3 regions of the Kitasatospora sp. NPDC058965 genome follow, and region 3 is predicted to be linked to each of the others. Evidence: riboswitches for the same ligand, from Rfam matches in the RefSeq annotation. Region 3 holds a riboswitch; each other region holds the start of a gene.
The links. Region 3 has a riboswitch for cyclic di-AMP ahead of ACFW1A_RS29720 (glycoside hydrolase family 16 protein). Riboswitches for the same ligand answer to the same signal wherever they lie in the genome.
Positions count from the first base shown of each region.

Region 1: another riboswitch for cyclic di-AMP. It lies ahead of ACFW1A_RS17940 (NlpC/P60 family protein); the one in region 3 lies ahead of ACFW1A_RS29720 (glycoside hydrolase family 16 protein).
Region 2: another riboswitch for cyclic di-AMP. It lies ahead of ACFW1A_RS17340 (hypothetical protein); the one in region 3 lies ahead of ACFW1A_RS29720 (glycoside hydrolase family 16 protein).

Region 1 is NZ_JBHYKG010000096.1:5,272-7,493, reverse strand. Features, by position in the region: gene ACFW1A_RS17945 (NlpC/P60 family protein) at 1-727, shown strand, start outside; cyclic di-AMP (ydaO/yuaA leader) riboswitch at 1,085-1,237, shown strand; gene ACFW1A_RS17940 (NlpC/P60 family protein) at 1,241-2,222, shown strand, end outside.
Region 2 is NZ_JBHYKG010000090.1:18,466-20,687, forward strand. Features, by position in the region: gene ACFW1A_RS17335 (response regulator transcription factor) at 45-782, shown strand; cyclic di-AMP (ydaO/yuaA leader) riboswitch at 916-1,086, shown strand; gene ACFW1A_RS17340 (hypothetical protein) at 1,090-2,222, shown strand, end outside.
Region 3 is NZ_JBHYKG010000239.1:7,266-9,487, forward strand. Features, by position in the region: gene ACFW1A_RS29720 (glycoside hydrolase family 16 protein) at 1-1,357, opposite strand, end outside; cyclic di-AMP (ydaO/yuaA leader) riboswitch at 1,367-1,546, opposite strand; gene ACFW1A_RS29725 (pseudouridine synthase) at 1,641-2,222, opposite strand, start outside.

The sequences.
Region 1 (2,222 bases), on a different contig from region 3:
GGTGGCCGGCGACCAGTACCGCAACGGGGGCATCGACCCCTCGGTGCAGATGATGCTCAACTCGGACCCGCAGTCCTACCTGGCCCAGGCCTCCAGCATGCAGATGGCCACCACCAGCGAGACCGACGCGCTCAAGGGCCTGCAGGGCGAGCAGCGCAAGCTGGACCAGGAGAAGAAGGAAGCGGCCGACGTGCTGGCCGAGCTGGACCGCTCCACCCAGGCGCTGAACCAGGCCAAGTCGGACATCCAGTCCAAGCTGACCGCCGCGCAGAAGCTGCTGAACTCGCTCAGCGCCTCGGACCGGGCCGCGCTGCAGGCCGAGGACCGCGCCTCGCGCAGCGACCTGCGCCCGCCGATCAACCTGCCGCCGGCCTCCGGCTACGCCGCCGCCGCGGTGCAGGCCGCGCTCAGCAAGCTGGGCCACTCCTACGTGTGGGGCGCCTCGGGCGCCAACACCTTCGACTGCTCGGGCCTGACCCAGTGGTCGTACGCGCAGGCCGGCGTCTCGCTGCCGCGCACCACCTACGAGCAGGTCAACGTCGGCGCCGCGGTGCCGAGCCTGGCCCAGGCCCAGCCGGGCGACCTGATCTTCTACGGCCAGGACCTGCACCACGTGGCGATGTACATCGGCAACGGCCAGGCGGTGCACGCCCCGCACACCGGCGACGTGGTCCGGGTCGCGCAGGCCACCTCGATCGGCAGCATCTCGGCGATCCGCCGGCCGTGACCGGGCCGGCCGGACCCCGGCCGTCCGCCCGGCGCCGCCCGCCGCCCTCCCTCGAACCCCGCCCCCGCTGACCCGCCGTCGGGTCGGCGGGCGCCGGGCCGGCCTGAGGGCCCGTCAACCGCTCGCTGTGATCCGGGACACCTGTTCGTGTGCCGCACGATCAGCGCGCGGTGATCCGCATATCACCCACAGTCAAAGTTGGGCGTTTCTTCCGACAAAGATTTGAACAGATCACGGACCTGTTACTAGGGTCGTCATCCGGACCCACCGTCTTGGCGTCCACCCGGCCGGGTGGCAGCGGGGGTTACCGCCGAGTCCGGAAAGCGGCACGGGCAGTTGACTGCCCGACGGGGAGCCCCTGCGGGGGAGCCGTGGACCGGAGCCGGGGAACCACACGTTCCTCCGGGGTGAATCGGCGCCAGGTCGGCCGCGAGGTCGGTGAGGCGTCGTAGGGCAGCCTTCCAGCCCGAACCCGTCAGCTCACCCGGTAGGCGGTCGTAGGAAGAAGGATTCGTGGCGTCCCATCGTCGTCCCAAGCCCGTCGGCCGAACACGCGCGTCGATCCTGACCGCCGCAGCCGCCACCGCAGTCGCCCTCTCCACGCAGGGAGCGGCGCACGCCGACCCGGCGCCCACGCTGGACCAGGTCAAGGCCCAGGTCGACGACCTGAACGGCCAGGCCGAGGCGGCGAGCCAGGCCTACGAGGGGGCCCAGGCCAAGCAGCAGACGCTGCAGAAGCAGGTCGGCGACCTGCAGGACCAGGTGGCCCGCCAGCAGGACCAGGTCACCACCCTCCAGTACGGACTCGCCTCGGTGGCCGCGGACCAGTACGCGAACGGCGGCATCTCGCCGACCGTGCAGTTGATGCTCAACTCGCACCCGGACACCTTCCTCACCCAGGCCGGCTCGCTCAACGAGCTGAACAGCAGCCAGACCTCGTCCCTGAAGGAACTCCAGGGCGAGCAGCGCAAGCTGGACCAGGACAAGGCCGAGGCGCAGGGCAAGCTCGCCGAGCTGGACGCCACCACCAACCAGCTGAAGGCCGCCAAGGACGACGTCCAGGCCAAGCTGAAGAAGGCCCAGGACCTGCTCAACTCGCTGACCGAGCAGCAGAAGCAGGCGATCGCCGCGCAGGAGGCGAAGGCCGCCGCCGACGCCCAGGCCGCCGCGGCCAAGGCCGCCGCGCCGAGCCAGACCGCCTCCCGGGACACCACCCGCCCCGACCTGAGCGCCGTCCCGGCCGGCTCGCACGCGCAGGCCGCGATCGCCGCCGCCGTCTCGAAGTTGGGCTCGCCGTACGTCTACGGCGCCACCGGCCCCGGCACCTTCGACTGCTCGGGCCTGACCCAGTGGGCGTACGCGCAGGCCGGCGTCTCGCTGCCGCGCACCTCGCAGGAGCAGGCCTCGGCCGGCACCAACGTGGGCACCAACATCGCCAACGCGCAGCCCGGCGACCTGATCGTGTACTTCGAGGACATGCACCACGTGGCGATCT
Region 2 (2,222 bases), on a different contig from region 3:
GGGCCCGGCTTGACCCGGCCTCCCCGCAGGCGCACGCTCCAAGGGTGAGCGTGTCCGGGGAGGCCGGGTTGCGGCGCATCTGCGCGGTGATCGACCTGCTGCTCGACGCCGTCGACGAGGAGAGCCTGCTGCCGGCGCTGTTCCCGCTGCTGCTGCGCACCGTGCCCGGTGACGGGCTGACCTGGGCGGTCCGCACCCCGGCGGGGCGTGTTCCGCTGCACACCCCGCAGGGGCTGTTCGGTCCGGCGGCACTGGCCGGCTTCTACCGGAACGCGGCGGCCGACCCGCTCTTCCGGCACACGGACGTGACCGGCCCCGGGGTCCCGGTGCGCCGCTCGGACCTGCAGTCGCTGACCGACTACCACCGGCTCGGCACCTACCGGGAGGCGCTGCGCGCGGCGGGCGCCGAGCACCAGCTGGCGATGGCCTTCCCGGCCGGGTGGGCGCCGGCCGGGCGGCGCACGGTGGCCATGGTGGTGCACCGGTCCGGCAGCGACTTCACCGACGCCGACCTGGACTCGGCGGCCCTGCTGCGGGCCCGCCTCAGCCACGCGCTGGACCGGCTGTCCCCGCCCCCGCCGCCGCCCCCGCCGGGGCAGTTGACGCAGCGTGAGGCGGCGGTGCTGGAGCTGCTGGCCGAGGGGCTGACCGACCGTCAGATCGGACACCGGCTGGCGGTCTCCGCCCGCACCGTGGACAAGCACCTGGAGCACGCCTACGCCAAGCTGCAGGTGCACAGCCGGGTGGCCGCGGCCGCCCGCTGGCGGGCCGGTGGGCGCTGATCCGGGCCGGTTCCGGGCCGGTGTGAGCCAGATCGCGTTGATGACGATCTTCTCATCTGCCTAGCCTGCAGGCTGTCCGCCGCATCGGCGGGCCCAGCCGCCGGGACGCCGAGTCCTGCCTGCCCGGCGGTCGGCTCCCACAGCACCGGTACAGGCAGGAGCGGGGGACCCACAGCTCTTCGCCGTGCCCTCCCTCGCCGTTCGCGGGCGTGGGCCCGGCTCGGGGTGAAGCCGTGCACCCACGGCCGGGCCATCTTGCGGTCCGAACCCGACAGCTAACTCCGAAGGCGTCGCAAGAGGACCGCTCATGATCCGCTCTGCCACGCCCGCCCGCCTCGGGGTCGTCGCCGGCTCGCTCGCCCTGCTCGCCGTCCCGATGGTCGGCCAGGCCCAGGCCTGGTCCTGGGGCACCGCCCGGCCCGGCCCGGCGGCCACGCCGACCGTCAGCCAGGACGTGCTGACCCCCACCACCGCCACCGCCGGTGCCGCCACCACCGCCCAGCTGTCCGTGCACGCCGGCTCCTGCTTCACCGTGCAGACCCTGGGCGTCGGCGTCCGGGACGCGGCCGGCAACAACCTGGACTTCCCGGGGTCGCACAGCAACGTCCAGCTCTGCCCGTGGACCACCACGATGACCACCGGCAGCCGCAGCTTCCCGGCCGGCACGTACACCGTGTTCGGCTACTACCAGGACCAGGGCGGCGCCTGGCACAACCTGCCGAGCAAGCAGCTGACGGTCGGCGGGTCGGCCTCGACCCCGGCACCGGCCCCCGCGCCGCAGCCGACCCCGACCCCCGCGCCCACCCCGACCCCGGCGCCCGCGGCGCCGGTGGCCGGCAAGTCGCTGACCTGGTCGGACGAGTTCAACGGCCCGCTCGACAGCAGCCGGTGGAACACGAGCACCAGCAGTGCCTACAAGTACGGGACCCACAACCCGGACGACAACAAGCTCGACTGGATCGACCCGTCCGACGTCAAGGTCGCGGGCGGCACCGCCACCTTCACCGCCCAGCCGTCCAGCCACACCCTGGAGAACGGCAAGCAGGCCTGGACCACCGGCCTGCTGACCACCGAGGGCACCAGCGGGAACTTCAAGGTGAAGACCGGCGACTACGCCGAGACCCGGGTCCAGCTGCCGACCGGCAGCGGTGCCTGGCCGGCGCTGTGGACCTGGCAGAACGGCGGCAACGAGATCGACTCGTTCGAGTACCACCCGGACAACCCGAACCTGCTGGAGCTGACCAACCACGTCAACTCCGCGGTGAAGTACTACACCGACGCCTCCGCGGTGAAGGCCGGCCAGTGGGTGACCATCGGCACCTACTACGGGGCCACCTCGGTGGACTGGTACGTCAACGGGGTCAAGGTGTTCTCCGACGGCACCGGGGTCGGCGCCAACTGGTCGGCCAACCTGATCCTCAACCTGTCGGTCACCGCCGG
Region 3 (2,222 bases):
CGCTGGTGGAGTGGCCGATCACCTTGCCGTCCAGCGAGAAGGTCAGGCTGTTCGGCTCCCAGTCGATGGTGCTGGTGTGCCAGGTGCCGGCCTCGGCCACCGAGGTCCCGTAGGCGTCCTGGTCGGAGCCGGAGGTGGCGCCCTGGCGGTGCATGAACGCGGAGATGTTGCCGTTCAGGTTGCCCTCGGGGAAGTCGATCTCACCGTTCTGCGGCCAGACATCGCCGTCCGGCCAGAGCAGGAAGGCGGTCTTGAAGCCGGCGGCCGAAGTGGCCTTCCAGGTGATCTCGAACTTCCCGTATTGCACACCGCCGTCCTTGCCCACCGCGCCGGGGAGCTTGGGCAGCGGCGCGGCCACCCAGGTGCCGGCGTTGTCCCGGTTGAGGTGGATGTTCATCTGACCGTTGGCGATGGACAGGGTCTTGGACGGGTCGTAGGTGCCGTTCTTGGAGGTGTCCTGCCAGCCGCTCGGGTAGGCCCACCACTTGGCGTCCACCCCTGCGGGCAGACCGGTGCAGTGGCTGTTCTGGACGGGCCCGTTGGCCGAGCAGCCGGTCCAGCTGCCGAGCGGCACGTTCTCGCCGGCGAAGTCCTCGGACCAGGTGGGGGCGGGGCCGGTGCTGCTCGGGCTGGGGGTCGAGCTGGGCGTGCCGGTGGGGGTGGACGACGGCGTCGGGGTCGGGGTCGGCGTCGCGAACGGGCTGGGCGAGCCGGTGGTCGCCGTAGCGGTCGGCGTGGGCGTGGGCGCCGCCGTGGGGGTACCCGCAGCCGTGGGCGAGGCCGAAGGGGTCGGCGTGGCGGACGCGGACGGCGTGGCACTCGCGGTGGGGCTCTGGCTCGGGCCGGCGCTCGGCGACGAGGAGGGGGACGGGGACGGGGAGGGCGTCACCGCCTTCCCCACCGTCAGCGTCTGAGCAGGCAGGTTGTGGTACCGCCCGGCCGAGTCCTGCCAGTACCCGAACTCGCGGTACGTGCCGGCCGGCAGCGTCCGGGCGCCGGTGGTCAGGCTCACCCCGTCCGAGCAGACCCGCACCCCGTGCGCCGCCCCCGGGAAGTCGAAGTTCGCCCCGTTCGCGCTGCGCACCGCCACTCCGAGGGAGCGCGCGGTCAGGCAGGCGGCGGAGTGCACGGTCAGCGCGGCGGTGCCCGGGGTGTCGGCGGCGAAGGTGCTCGGCGTGAGCCGGTCCTCCACGACGCGGGGCGTGCTGGCGTCGGCCTGGGCGCTGCCGAGGGCGGTCAGCAGGATGACGGCGGATCCGGCGACGGCGCCGATCCGTCCGGGTACCACGGGGTAGCGGGTGCGGCCGGCCGCGCGGTGGGCACCGCGTCGCCGCCGGGCATGGAGCTGCATGCGCATGGCAGGGTCCTCTGTGACGCCTGCGAGGTGAGCTGTCGGGTTCGGGCCGAGTAGCCCGGCCGCCGTGGGAGCGGCTTCACCCCAAGCCTGGCCGCACGCGGGAACGTGAGACCGGGCGCTTACCTGGTTCCCCCGCTCCCGTCCGTGTCGTTGCTGGGTCCGCCGCCGACGGGTGGACGGGATTCGGCGTCCCGTCGGCGGTGCTCGCGAGCCGCGAGCGATTGGAGCAGGCTAGGCAGCCGGCCCGGCCGGAACAAGTCAGGACCGCCTGCTATGACACAGCTCACACCCATGCCGCGAGCGTACGCCCGGACTGCAGGCAGACCTCGCGACCGGTCAGCGGATCGGTGAACTCCAGTCGGTTGGCGAGCAGTTGGAGCGGGTTCCGGAAGTCCTGCGGGTCGGCCGCCGGCAGCACCTCGGGGTACACCGGATCGTTGAGCAGCGGCAGGCCGAGCGAGCACATGTGCAGGCGCAGCTGATGGGTGCGGCCGGTGTGCGGCTCCAGCCGGTACAGCCCGAGCGGGCCGCGGCGCTCCAGCAGCTCGATCCGGCTCTCCGCGTTGACCGGGCCCGCCTCCTCGTGGGCGGCGATCACGCCGCGCTCCTTGACGATCCGGTTGCGCACCGTGCGCGGCAGTGCCAGCCCGGGGTCGAACCGGGCCACCGCCAGGTACTCCTTGCGCACCAGGCGCTCGCGGAACAGCCCCTGGTAGGCGCCGCGCGCACCGGGGCGGACCACGAAGAGCACCAGTCCGGCGGTCAGCCGGTCCAGCCGGTGCGCCGGGCTGAGCTCGGGCAGCGCGAGCTCGTGCCGCAGCCGGGACAGCGCGGTCTGCACCACGTGGCTGCCGCGCGGGGTGGT